2 regions of the Clostridium sp. Marseille-Q7071 genome follow, and region 2 is predicted to be linked to the other one. Evidence: predicted binding sites of a transcription regulator. Region 2 holds the regulator's gene; the other holds the start of a gene.
The links. Region 2 encodes Rex, which represses fermentation and respiration genes when NADH is low (regulators of the CRP and FNR family bind a similar motif). Its sites were predicted from a motif close to ATTGTTAANNNNTTAACAAT; they were not measured.
Positions count from the first base shown of each region.

Region 1: the regulator Rex is predicted to act here: its motif matches at 2,653-2,672, upstream of ACWPW7_RS17560 (acetyl-CoA C-acetyltransferase).

Region 1 is NZ_CBCOPR010000001.1:3,690,842-3,698,066, reverse strand. It holds gene ACWPW7_RS17575 (NusG domain II-containing protein) at 1-311, shown strand, start outside; gene ACWPW7_RS17570 (Gx transporter family protein) at 323-862, shown strand; gene ACWPW7_RS17565 (sigma-54 interaction domain-containing protein) at 1,102-2,466, shown strand; gene ACWPW7_RS17560 (acetyl-CoA C-acetyltransferase) at 2,856-4,037, shown strand; gene ACWPW7_RS17555 (SOS response-associated peptidase) at 4,553-5,134, shown strand; gene ACWPW7_RS17550 (hypothetical protein) at 5,353-5,553, shown strand; gene ACWPW7_RS17545 (endonuclease/exonuclease/phosphatase family protein) at 5,818-6,879, shown strand; gene ACWPW7_RS17540 (class I SAM-dependent methyltransferase) at 7,067-7,225, shown strand, end outside.
Region 2 is NZ_CBCOPR010000002.1:1,205-8,429, forward strand. It holds gene ACWPW7_RS22820 (3-hydroxybutyryl-CoA dehydrogenase) at 1-144, opposite strand, end outside; gene ACWPW7_RS22825 (electron transfer flavoprotein subunit alpha/FixB family protein) at 687-1,691, opposite strand; gene ACWPW7_RS22830 (electron transfer flavoprotein subunit beta/FixA family protein) at 1,711-2,490, opposite strand; gene ACWPW7_RS22835 (acyl-CoA dehydrogenase) at 2,504-3,643, opposite strand; gene ACWPW7_RS22840 (short-chain-enoyl-CoA hydratase) at 3,688-4,467, opposite strand; gene ACWPW7_RS22845 (redox-sensing transcriptional repressor Rex) at 4,941-5,579, opposite strand; gene abc-f (ribosomal protection-like ABC-F family protein) at 6,329-7,225, shown strand, end outside.

The DNA.
Region 1 (7,225 bases), on a different contig from region 2:
CCTCAGAAGACAACAATTATGTATATGCGAAAATTACTGTAGAAGGAAAAGAATATAAGAATATTAGATTGGACAACCATAAAGGGGAAGAAGTGTTTAATATTAAAACTAGTAAAGGATATAATATGATAAAGGTTGTGGATAATAAGATAGCTATAGTTGAAGCTGATTGCCCAGATAAGATTTGTTTAAAGCCTGGATATATTAGTAAGGTAGGAGAAACTGCAGTTTGTTTACCCCATAAAGTTGTGGTAGAAATTAAAGGAAGGGCAAATATTGATGATGAAGAAACAGACTTTATATCTGGTTAGAGGTGAAGAAAATGAAGAAAACTACTAAATTAGTATATATATCTTTGCTTATTGCTCAGGCTTTAGCATTACATATTATTGAAGGAATGTTACCTATACCTTTTATTACTCCTGGTGCAAGATTGGGGCTTTCAAACATTATTACTGTAATAGCACTATATACCTTAAGTTATAAAGAAGCTTTTACAGTATTAGTAGTTAGAATCTTGCTTTCAGTAATGTTTGGAGGAAGCATATCAAGATTGCTATATAGTTTAGGTGGCGCATTCTTTAGCTTTGCATCAATGGTAATTGCAATTAAAGTATTTAAAAATAAACTTAGTATTATTGGAGTTAGCGCCACTGGAGCAATTTTTCATAATGTGGGACAACTACTTGTGGCATCATATATAGTAGAAACTTTAGGGGTTATGTTGTACTTACCTATAATGACAATTGCAGGTATAGGTACGGGGATTTTTGTAGGACTAACCTGTAACTTTGCATTAAATCATTTATATAAGGTTAATAATAAAAATAATTTAGGATTTATAACAAAAGATAGATTATAGTAAAATTTAAAATAATGGAGAATTAACAGTGGATAATCGACAATTGTGGATGAAATTAGTTTTAGCCGAACTAATTTCTTTAATTGTTTTTTTATTAGCAATGCAATTGCTAATTTTTATCATAAAAAGTTACTGTGTAACTTCAAAATAAATTAATTAAAAACTTCTCCCTTAAAGGAGAAGTATCTACAATTGTCAATTGTCCATTGTCAATTTTCAATTGCATAAGGGGTGATAACATGAAGATAGATGAAAAAATACTTAATAGTATATTTAATAGTTTAGAAGAATGTATTGTTGTTGTAGATTTAAATGGCAAAATTATAATGATGAGCAATGTATATAAAAAATTTTTAGAGTGTGATAACCCTGAAGGAAAACATGTTACAGATGTAATACCTAATACTAAACTACATATAGTAGCTGAAACAGGTGAAAAAGAAGTTGGAGAAATTCAAGAAGTTAATGGACATAAAATGATTTCCATGAGAGCACCACTTATTAATGAAGGAAAAGTTATTGGCGCTATAGGAAAAGTTATGTTTAAAGATTTAAGTAATTTTAAGATATTAAGCAGTAAAATTTCTAATTTAGAAAAAGAATTAGAATACTATAAGAATGAATTTAATGAAGAAAAAAAAGCTAAACATACCTTTAATAATTTAATAGGAAAAAGTGTTAAGTTTACTAATGCTATTAATTTAGCTAAAAAAGTAGCTAAGGGAGACTCTAGTGTACTTATTACAGGAGAAAGTGGTACAGGAAAAGAATTAGTAGCTCAAGCCATACATAATGGAAGTAAGAGATGCTTCAAGCCCTTTATAAAAATTAATTGTGCAGCAATTCCAACAGAGCTTTTTGAATCTGAGATGTTTGGATATGAAGAAGGAGCTTTTACTGGAGCAAGAAAAAGTGGGAAAAAAGGTCTATTTGAATATGCAAATGGAGGTACTATTTTACTTGATGAAATAGGAGATATGCCTTTGAATATGCAAGTAAAGCTTCTAAGAGTGCTCCAAGAGAGAGAATTAGTTAGAGTAGGTGGGAATGAAGTAAAAAAAATAGATGTCAGAGTTATAGCTTCTACTAATAAGTCACTTTTAGAGTTAATAGAACAAGGCAAGTTTAGAGAAGATTTATATTATAGATTAAATGTTATGCATATAAATCTTCCACCACTAAGAGAAAGGCCTGAGGATATTGAGCCGTTGTGTGAAAGACTTAGTATAGATCTTTGTAATAGATATGGAATTTATTCAGAAGGTGTGTCAAAGGAAGCGTTAGAATACTTAAAAGCTTATAATTGGCCTGGTAATGTAAGGCAGCTTGAAAATGTTTTAGAAAGAGCTATAAATTTATTAGACACAGAACTTTTTATACTTCCAAAACATCTTCCAGAGAAAATACTAAAATGCAAAAGTAAAAATTATGCATTGAATGAAGGGGGGGCATTAAAGGATATAGTAGAAGAAGTTGAAAAGGATATTATTATAGAAACTTTAGATAAAACTGATGGAAATAAAAATAAGGCTGCTGAGATGTTAGGATTAAGTAGAACAGGATTATATAAAAAACTTAAAAGATATAATTTAGAAAGTTTATAAGTGTTAACAAAAGTATACATGTAAACTAAGTTTACATGTATACTTTTGTTTTTACAAATTTCCTTTAATTTTGATATTTAAACTTTAAAAGGAAAAACAATGGGTAAAATATGAAATAAAAAACCACCAAACCGTTGAAAGTACTTATAGTGATAATGTTAACAAAGATGTCAGTATATTAACAAAATTGTTAATTTAAACACAAAACATTTGAGTGTAAACTTAGTTTACACTTGCTTTTTTTTGAGATTTGGAGCAATATAGGTATTGTGCCTGTTTAAAGAGAATATAAAAGTTGGCACAGTTTTTGCTTGTATATATTTATGCGAAAATGATTAATTAATTAAAATTTATCATAAATATGTGAAGTTTATTGGAGGATGAATAGTATGAGAGAAGTAGTAATAGTAAGTGCTGTAAGAACACCAGTAGGAGCATTTGGAGGAAGTTTATCTAAATTTTCAGCAGTAGAATTAGGAACAATTGCTGCAAAAGAAGCTATCAAAAGAGCAGGTATAAAACCAGAAATAATAGAAGAAGCTATTATAGGTAATGTTTTAACTGCAGGACTTGGACAAAATCCAGCTCGTCAAGTGGCATTAAAAGCAGGATTATGTGAAGAGTCAAGTGCAATAACTATCAATAAAGTTTGTGGTTCAGGACTTAGAGCAGTAAGCATGGCAGCTCAAATGATAAAAGCTGGAGATGCAGATGTAATTCTTGCTGGAGGAACAGAAAGTATGAGTAATGCACCATATGTTCTTCCAAACAACAGATGGGGTCAAAGAATGGGAAATGGAAACGTTGTAGATACTATGATCAACGATGGTTTATGGGATGCTTTCAATGATTACCATATGGGAATTACAGCAGAAAATATAGCAGAGAGATGGAACTTAACAAGAGAAATGCAAGATGAGTTTGCATTAAACAGTCAATTAAAAGCAGAAGAAGCAATAAAAATGGGAAGATTTAAAGATGAAATAGTTCCAATAGAGATTCCTCAAAGAAAAGGAGAACCTATTATATTTGATACAGATGAATTCCCAAAAGCTAATATGACAATAGAGAAATTAGCTAAATTAAAACCTGCATTCAAAAAAGATGGAACAGTAACAGCAGGAAATGCTTCAGGAATAAATGATGGTGCAGCTATGATTATAGTTATGTCTAAAGAAAAAGCCGATGAATTAGGAATAAAACCATTAGCTACAATAAAATCATATGCTTCTTCAGGATTAGATCCACAAATAATGGGATATGGACCAGTTCCAGCTACAAGAAAAGCATTATCAAAAGCTAATTTATCAGTGGAAGACATAGATTTAGTAGAAGCAAATGAAGCTTTCGCAGCTCAATCTTTAGCAGTAGTTAAAGACTTAAACCTAGATACAAGTAAAGTAAATGTAAATGGTGGAGCGATAGCAATTGGACATCCAGTAGGAGCTTCAGGTGCTAGAATACTAACAACATTAATACATGAAATGATAAAAAGAGATGCAAAAACTGGTTTAGCTACATTATGTATAGGTGGCGGACAAGGTACTGCATTAGTAATTGAAAGACAATAAAAAATAGATAACCCTATCACACTATAAATTATGAAAATGTTACGTTTAAATGAAAGAGTCAGTATATAACTGGCTCTTTTTTCTATACATATATTTGCTATTAATAAATGACTTAAATTTATAATTTTAAGGAATACTTATAGATGTAGCACTTTTAGGTTCAATCTATGCATTTATATAATTGTGTTATCAAATCATTTCAATTCATTATTAGTATAAAATTGATAATTGACGATGGAAAATGGACAATTATAGTGAATTCTCGGCAGAGTATGAGAATTTTTCAATTGATTTATTTCTTATAAGTTATTGTTTTGTTTTCATATAATAGTAAAAATAAAAGATTTTCATTAGAAAATAGTTAATTGAGTAGAGTGTCTTACGTTTTTCATATAGAAGATATAATTAAGATAAGTTTTATTGTATATATATTTATGCTGTATAGTTATAATAATATTGATTTTAAAATAATATATGTAGATATTTTATAAAATTTAATCGGAGGAGGTGACATTATGTGTGGTAGATTTTTTTTGGATGTTAATAATAGAGAGATTTTAGATTATTACAACATAAAAGATGAAAGAGAAGGGGGAGGAGAAAAATTTCCTTCTCATAAAGCTATAGTGGTTAAAGAAGATGAAACCACCTATATGAAATGGGGATTTCCTCTAAATAATAAATTAGTTATAAATGCTAGAGGAGAAACAGTATTTGAAAAAAGGTTCTTTAAAAAGGCAATAAAATCTCAGCGATGTTTAATACCAGCTTGTCATTTTTATGAGTGGAAAGATAAGATGAAATATAAGATAAAGATAAACGATGAAAAGTTTTTTTCAATGGCTGGTATTTATAATAAAGTTATAGATAAGAATGGGGAAGAACATTATGCTTTTGTAATTTTAACAGCAGGGGCTAATAGAGAGATGAGTGAATTACATCATAGAATGCCGGTTATTTTGGATAAAAAAGAAGAAAAGATATATTTAGATAGTCATACACCTGAGGAGATAATAGAAAGTATGTTAAATTCATTAGAAGATGATAAATTATTAATAATAGAAGATAAAGGAATAGAACAGCTGAGTTTATTTTAATAAAAAATTAAAACGTCATATTATATAATTTTAACTATAGATTAAATACCTATAGTCTTAAGATTACAAAAATGTAAGATGTAAATATAGGTTTGTAAGGCAAATAAATTTTTAAAATTCTTAGTTACTATTATAATTAATACTGTAATATGAAAACATCAAGTACCTTTAAGATGTTGAATTTTAATGAAAGCTTTGAAAGTTAGGAGGATAATGAGATGGAAAAGATTAGTTTGATATTGAATAGAATATCTGCTGGAACTACAATTGTTTTTGGAGGACTTTACATCATAGAAAGTTTAAGTCATAGCACTTCTGGTATGATGTACCCTGCGGTTTTTCCGTTAGCTATGGGTTCTATTATTCTTTTTACATCGACTTTATTATTTAATATTAATCAATTTAAAAAACAAAATTGAATAGTGTTATTTCAAAGCTAATAAATCATATTGACCTCTTAAATAAATTCATAATAAAGTTATCTATGAAAAACCACGGCGCCCCCTTGCTGTGGTTTTTTATATTGAAATTAAAGTTGAATTTTTATATTTACTCTTTATTTTAAATGATTTTAATATAGAAATAATGACCTTATTATTGTTTCAAAAGCCATTATTTATATGGTAATATTAAAGCAATAAGATCATTATAATTTTATAAATATTTATATTTAGGAGGAGTAGATGGAAAATAAATTTTTAAAATGGCTTTTATTTGGAGCAATTGTAGTAGGAATTTTAGTAATAGGATATTTTGTATTTATGACAATTACAGATTATAAACCAGAGAAGATTTTAGAAATTAAAATAGAAAATAATAAAGAAGAACAAGCTAAATTAAATTCTCAAATGACTGTTATGACTTATAATATAGGATATTGTGGAATGGATAAAGATGTAGACTTTTTTATGGATGGAGGAAAGGAGTCCCGTTCACTTAGTAAGGAAAAGACTATAGAAAATTTGAAAGAAAGTTTTAAAATAATAGAAAAAGAAGATCCAACTTTTATTTTTTTACAGGAAGTGGACAAGAAAGCTACAAGAAGTTATAAGATAGACCAATATAATTATTTTGCAAATAATTTAAATGGATATTCATCTAGTTTTGCAATTAATTATAAAGTGCCATGGGTGCCTGTGCCTATTAAAAAGCCTCATGGAAATGTATTAGCAGGATTGGCGAATTTTTCAAAACTAGCTGTGGATAAAAGTACAAGGTATGATCTGCCAGGAAAAGAGTCATGGCCGAGACAGTTAGCAGATCTTGATCGCTGTATTTTAATTAATAGAATACCGGTTGAGAATAGAAAAGAATTAATTTTAATAAATCTTCATTTATCAGCCTATGATAAGGGTGGTAAAATAAGAAAACAACAACTTGATTTTCTATCCTCATTTTTACAAGAGGAATATAAAAAAGGTAACTATATAATTGCAGGTGGGGATTTTAATCATCAAATTCCAGGGAGCGAAGTTTCTATTTTTAAGACTACAGAAGAATGGCCGGAATGGCTTCAATCTATCCCAAAGGATTTTCAACCAGAAGGATTTAGATGGAGTTTTGATGAAGAAAATCCAACAGCTAGAGCGGTGGCAAAGCCTTATAAAAAAGGAGAAACTTTTACAACTATAATAGATGGATTTTTGATTTCTGATAATGTTGAAGATATATCCACTAAAGCAAAAAACTTAGATTTTACTTATTCGGATCATAATCCAGTAATATTAAACTTTAAATTAAAATAAGTTAATATTTTTAAGGACTACTATTAAATTAAATATTTTTAGTAGTCTTTTTTAAAAAAGAAAAATTATAAAACCATAGAATTAAAATTTTTAATTAAATTTTTAGGAGGAAATTCCAGTATTGAGATCGAACACTTAAAAATTCATAAGTTATTTCTATAATAATATATAAAGTGAGGATGAAAATATGAATAATCTTATATCAGCTTTTCCTTTGTATAATTTCTTAAAATACTGTAATGCTAGCTCTCTTGAAAAAGTCAATTTTTTTGTTGATTGTGGTGTTGGTGAAATTACCCCGCCTCTTTCTTTATTTTATGAGTTTGGATATAAAACTTACGGTATT
Region 2 (7,225 bases):
TAAGCTCTTTTTAATTCCAGCTATTCCTTTTGACACAAATTCATCCTTAATATCTCTTATTATAACTTCATAGCCTTTTGTCGCAAAAGCTTGAGCTATACCAGAACCCATAGTTCCAGCACCAAGAACACATATTTTTTTCATACTAAATACCTCCTAAGTATTAACTTTATGACCATGTTTTAAAATAATTTTAATCTAGTGAAGAATGAAGAATTATGGATAGAATTAACCATAAATTTCTCATATTAAATGTGAAATTTTCTAATTCTCTGTTATCATCCTTAATTCTTCATTAGTTATAAATCAATATTTAATATTATTTTAAAACATTGTCAAAGTTATATATTCACAGATACCCCAATGCTTTGCATTGGGGTACTGTAAAAAACTTATTTTAAATATGGTGTCATCATAACCCAATAAGTTAACAATATTATATCATACTTATAAGGCATACGAAAGAAAATAACTTGTCAAAGATGTGTAGTATATTTTTCGTCAGACAAGAAGACAGGTTTCCGTGATAGTTGGGCTATCATGGAGTTCTGACGACGCAGTATGACGAGAAATAAACAAGCATACTGACTAATTATTTTCTTGAATATGCCTAAATCTTATTTAAGATAACTAAGTTAAATATTTAATCTTTAATTTAGTTATCTATAAATTCATCAATGAATTTATTATTTTTCCATTGCTTTAAATTGAGCTACCATTTCTGGAACAATTTTTTGGAAATCTCCAACTAATGCTACGTCAGCAGCTTTCATGATTGGAGCATCTGCATCTTTATTTATAGCAATTATATAGTTACTGTCTTGCATACCAGCTAAATGCTGAATAGCTCCTGATATACCACAAGCAACATATACTGTTGGTCTTACAGTTTTTCCTGTTTGACCTACTTGAACTGCTTTATCTACCCAGCCGTTATCAACAGCAGCTCTTGAACCAGCAACTGATCCACCTAGTGCTTCTGCAAGTTCTTTTAACATAGCGAAGTTTTCTTTTGAACCTACTCCTCTACCACCTGATACTATGATATCAGCTTCAATTATATCTTCAACTTCTTTAACTATTTTCTTAACTTCTAGAACTTTAGTTCTGATGTCTGAAGCAGTTAATTCAAAGTTAGCTTTTTCAACAACAGCAGCTTTTGAATCGTCTTTTGCAAGTTTCTCGAAAACTCCTGGTCTTACAGTTGACATTTGTGGTCTATGATCTCCACAAACGATTGTAGCCATTAAGTTCCCACCGAAAGCTGGTCTTGTCATCATTAAGTTATTGTTTTCTGGATCTATATCAAGTGCTGTACAGTCAGCAGTTAATCCTGTTGAAAGTTTAGCTGCAACTCTTGGTCCTAAATCTCTTCCAATGTAAGTTGCTCCTATAAATATTATTTCTGGCTTATGAGCATTAGCAAGATCCGCTATAACTTTAGCATATCCATCAGTTGAATAATGTGCTAATTCTTCTCTATCAGCTAATAATACTTTATCAGCTCCGAATGCTGCTAATTCTTTAGACATTCCTTCTACGTTATGTCCAATAAGTAATGCTGTAAGCTCTACTCCTAATTTATCAGCAATTTCTCTACCTTTTCCTAAAAGTTCTAGTGAAACCTTTTGTAATTCTCCGTCTCTTTGCTCAGCAAAGACCCAAACACCTTTGTAATCTGCTATATTCATTGTAATTCCCTCCTACCTACTAAATAAAGTGATTTTCTTTTAGTTTAGCTAGTGCAATTGAAGCTGCTTCTTTTGGTGATACATTTATAACTTCACCTTGTCCTTTAGCTTCTTTAGCCCAAGATCTCTTAACCTTTGTAGGTGAACCTTTTAATCCAAGAAGGGCTACATCTACATCTATGTCTTTAACAGTCCAAACTTTTACTTCTTTATCTTTTAATGCAAATATGTTTTTAACGTTCATGTATCTTGGCTCATTTAAAGTTTCTATTGCAGTTAATAGAACTGGAGTTTGAACTTTTATATATTCATATCCATCTTCCCAAGCTCTTCTAACTTTTAATCCATCAGCTTCTACTTCAACTTCTTCAACGTAAGTTATTTGTGGTAAGTTTAAGTGCTCAGCAATTTCTGGTCCAACTTGAGCTGTATCTCCATCTATAGCTTGTCTTCCTGCGAAGATTATATCGTAATCTAATTGTTTTATTGTAGCAGCTAATGCATGAGAAGTAGCTAGTGTATCTGCTCCTGCGAAAGCTCTATCTGTAACTAATATAGCTTCATCAGCACCCATAGCTAATGCTTCTTCTAGTGCTTTTTGAGCTTGTGGTGGTCCCATTGTTACTACTGTAACGTGAGCACCTTTCTCATCTTTTAATCTTATTGCCTCTTCTAGAGCATTTTTATCATCTGGGTTTATTATTGAAGGAACACCGTCTCTTATAAGAGTTCCTGTCTTTGGATCTATTTTAACTTCTGTTGTATCTGGAACTTGTTTCATACAAACAACTATTTTCATCGTAATTCCCCTCCTACTTTAAGATGTTTCCTGCGATAACCATTCTTTGAACTTCAGAAGTTCCTTCATAAATTTCAGTTATCTTAGCATCTCTCATCATTCTTTCAACTGGATACTCTTTAGTGTAACCATATCCACCAAATATTTGAACAGCTTTAGTAGTAACTTCCATAGCTACTTCTGATGCAAATAATTTAGCTCTCGCAGCGTCTACTGTATATGGTAATTTATTGTCTTTTCTGTAAGCAGCTTTATAAACTAATAGTCTAGCAGCTTCAACTTTAACTTCCATATCAGCAACCATCCATTGTAATCCTTGGAATGCTGCAAGTGGTTTTCCAAATTGTTTTCTTTCTTTCATATAGGCAACAGCTTCATCTAAAGCACCTTGAGCTATTCCTAATGCTTGAGCAGCTATACCAATTCTTCCTCCATCAAGAGTTTTCATTGCTATACCAAAGCCTTTTCCTTCTTTTCCTAGTAAGTTCTCTTTTGGAACTATACAGTTTTCAAATACAAGTTCAGTTGTTGAAGAAGCTCTTATTCCTAGTTTTTCCTCAACTTTACCTATTGAGAATCCTGGGAAATCTTTTTCAACTATAAATGCTGATATTCCTCTTGTTCCTTTAGATTTATCAGTCATAGCAAATACTACAAAAGTATCAGCAACTCCACCGTTAGTGATGAATATTTTTGAACCATTTAATATATAGTTATCTCCATCTAAGTAAGCTGTTGTTTGTTGTCCAGAAGCATCTGTTCCTGCATTAGGCTCAGTTAAACCAAACGCACCGATTTTTTCTCCTTTAGCTAATGGCACTAAGTACTTTTCTTTTTGAGCTGGAGTTCCAAAAGCATCTATTGGAGCAGCACATAATGAAGTATGAGCTGAAACTATAACTCCTGTAGTTCCGCAAACTCTTGATAATTCTTCTACTGTTATAGCATAAGATATGCTATCTCCACCTGCTCCACCGAATTCAGTAGAAAAAGGGATTCCCATCATATGGTATCTAGCCATTTTTTCTACATTTTCCATTGGAAATCTTTCAGTTACATCTATTTCAGCGGCAATAGGCTTCACTTCATTTTCAGCGAATTCCCTTACCATTTGTTTTACAAATTCTTGTTCCTTAGTTAAAGAAAAATTCATTTCCCATTCCTCCTATAATTTATAAATATCAACGGATTTTATTTCTATTTATTTTTAAAGGCTTTGTCTCTTTTTTCTATGAAAGCTCCCATACCTTCCTTTTGATCCTCTGTACTAAAACAAAGTCCAAATACTTGAGCTTCATACATAAGAGCGTTATCTATGTCCATTTGCATACCTTTATTTATAGCATCTTTGCAAAGCTTAACTGCTATTGGAGCATTGCTTGCAATCTTTTTAGCCATATTAGTTGCTTCTTCAAGTAACTGTTCTGGCTCAACAATTTTATTTACTAATCCAATTCTTAAAGCTTCCTCTGCATTAATTAGGTCTCCTGTGAAAATCAATTCCTTAGCTTTGCCCTCTCCCACAAGTCTAGCTAGTCTTTGAGTCCCTCCAAATCCAGGAGTTATTCCTAATCCAACCTCTGGTTGTCCAAATTTAGCTTTTGATGAAGCTATTCTTATATCTGCGGCCATAGAAAGCTCACAACCTCCACCTAATGCAAATCCGTTAACAGCAGCTATAATTGGTTTTTCTAAAGTTTCTATTCTTCTAAAAACTTTATTTCCTAATATTCCAAACTGTCTTCCCTCAAGTGAATTTAATCCTTTCATTTCAGAAATATCTGCTCCTGCAACGAAAGCTTTTCCTTCTCCTGTTAACACAACAGCATAGATTTCAGCGTCATTTTCAATTAATTCAATAGCATTATCTAATTCTTTTAAAGTTTCTGAATTTAAAGCATTTAAAGCTTTCGGTCTGTTAAGCTTAATAAAAGCAATGTTACCCTCTTTTTCAAGGATAATGTTTTTAAAATCCATAACTCCATCTCCCCATGAATTATTTCTTTTTGTTTCTTGCATAATTTGTTAATATTCTAACAAATTAAAACAAAATGATTGAAGCACTAAACGCCTCAATCACTATTATATTATGTCTTGCAAACTTTTTCAACATAAATCATGAAATTTTTCTAAATATTAAAAATCATAACGGTTATTAAGTTCATATTCAAATTTTATTAAAGATTTATATAAATTCAAAATTAAAATTTTGTATATTTATGTCAAAACATCTATATTTTATATGTATTTTAATTGTTACTTATATATTTAACTCTATTCTAGATTGTTAATTAATCATAATAACTAAAGTTAGATAATTTATAAAAATTACCCCATAAATGAAAAATTGTGGATGAAATTAATCCCTCAGAATTAATTTCCACAATATTTTATAAATATTACTTTAATTTCTTATTTTTCTAAGAAGACTCCACAATTATCAATTAAAATTATTCTTCATCATGTTCATTTAATAAGTAGCTTAAAGTCATTAAACTTTCACTTAGATGAACGTTTTCTACTATTACATCATCAGGTACCTTTAAATCTATTGGCGCAAAGTTCCATATACCTTTTATGCCACTAGTAGTTATTATATCGCACACTCCTTGTGCTCTATCCTTAGGCACACAAATTATAGCTATATCTATTGCATGTTCTTTTATATAACTTTGTAAATCATCTATATCTTCTATTGCTACATCTCTTATCTTTAATCCAATAAGTTTTGGATTTATATCAAATATTGCTTTTAGATCAAAAGACATCTTTTGAAAATAGGTGTAATTAGCAATCGCTTGACCTATATTACCTGCTCCAACAATTATTGTATTATATTGTTTATCTAGACCTAAGATTAATCCTATTTGTGATAAAAGCTCTTTAACATTATATCCATATCCTTGTTGACCGAAGTCACCAAAGCAATTTAGGTCCTGTCTTATTTGCGACGCAGTAAAGCCTATTTTTTCACTTAATTCTTTAGAAGAAATTCTATCCACATCATTATTAGCTAGTTCTTTTAAGTATCTATAGTATTTTGGCATTCTTTTTATAACTGCCATTGATATATTTTTTTTCCTTTCCACTGTAATCAACTCCTATTTAGTTTATATATATTGCAAAGTTAAATATCACCTTTAGCATGTGCGCCTAAGCTAATAATTTGTTGTATACCCTGTCCATTCTACACTTTGTTATTATTTTACCATATTAATTGTAATTTGTTTATATGTATTTTAAAAATAAATTATGTAAATTATATATAAATTATTCATTTTATCGTCATATATTTTTTAAGTTTTATGAAATATTTTTTAATATATTGATAATTATCGTATAAAGAAACAATTATTTAATACTCATATGACAATATTATATATTTTATAACATCACTATATATTATATAACAATACTATATATTATATAACAGCACTATATATTATATAATTAAAATTTCCCTATTGACAATGGTCAATTTATGGGAATTCTTATTTTAGGTAACTCAGAATTCACAATATAAAATTCACAATTATAGTTATTTCTCAGTATTAACTTCCACCCCTGGGGTCTATAATAAAATTATGAATTTTAAACAAAATTAAAATAATGACAAAATCTAAATTTATAACTACTTTCTACATAGACCCTTGAGGTGCAGTAGGATAAAAAACTATCAATATAAAATTGCTAGTCAAAAAATTTATTTAAAGAAATTATTTTATCTAAAAATAATTTCCACCTCAATTGTCAATTGTCCATTCTCAATTCTCCATTGATTAAGTTGGCATTTGATAATTATTCATAGTACAATAATATAGCGAGGATGGTGAAAATTATGATAGTTTTAAGCTGTAATAATATACATAAAAGCTTTGGAATAGATGTGATTTTAAAAAATATAAGTTTCAATATTAATGATGGAGAAAAGGTAGGTCTTATAGGTGCTAATGGTGCAGGTAAATCTACTCTTTTTAAAATATTAACCTCACAAATGGAATATGATGGCGGAGAGCTCTTTATAGATAAAAGTAAAAAGGTAGGCTATTTATCTCAAAGCCTTGCTTTAGAATCAGATAATACCATATATGATGAGCTTTTAATGGTTTTTGAGAATTTATTAAATATGGAAAAAAAACTAAAAATTTTAGAAGAGAAGATGAATGAACCTTATGATATCTCTAAAGAAGAGTATCATAACAAAATAATAAAGGATTATACTACACTAACGGAACTTTATACTAATAATGGTGGTTATACCTACAAAGGGGAAATTAGTAGAGTTCTAAAAGGGCTAGGTTTTAATGAAGAAGATTTTGATAAATGTATTAATATTTTAAGTGGTGGACAAAAAACTAGAGTAGCTCTTTGTAAACTACTACTTACAAAGCCTGATATACTGCTTTTAGATGAGCCAACTAACCATTTAGATCTAGATGCTATTGAATGGCTTGAAGAATATTTAAAATCCTATAAGGGAAGCATTGTAATAATTTCACACGATAGATTTTTCCTAGATGCTGTAACCACTAAAACTTTAGAACTTATCGGTGGAATAGTTGAAATTTATAACGGTAATTATACTACTTTTATAGATTTAAAAAAGAAAAATTATGAAATAGCATTAAAGGCATTTTCTCTACAACAGGCAGAGATTAAACGACAAGAAGATATAATAGCTAAATATAAATCCTTTAATAGAGAAAAAAGCATAAGAGCTGCCGAAAGCCGTCAG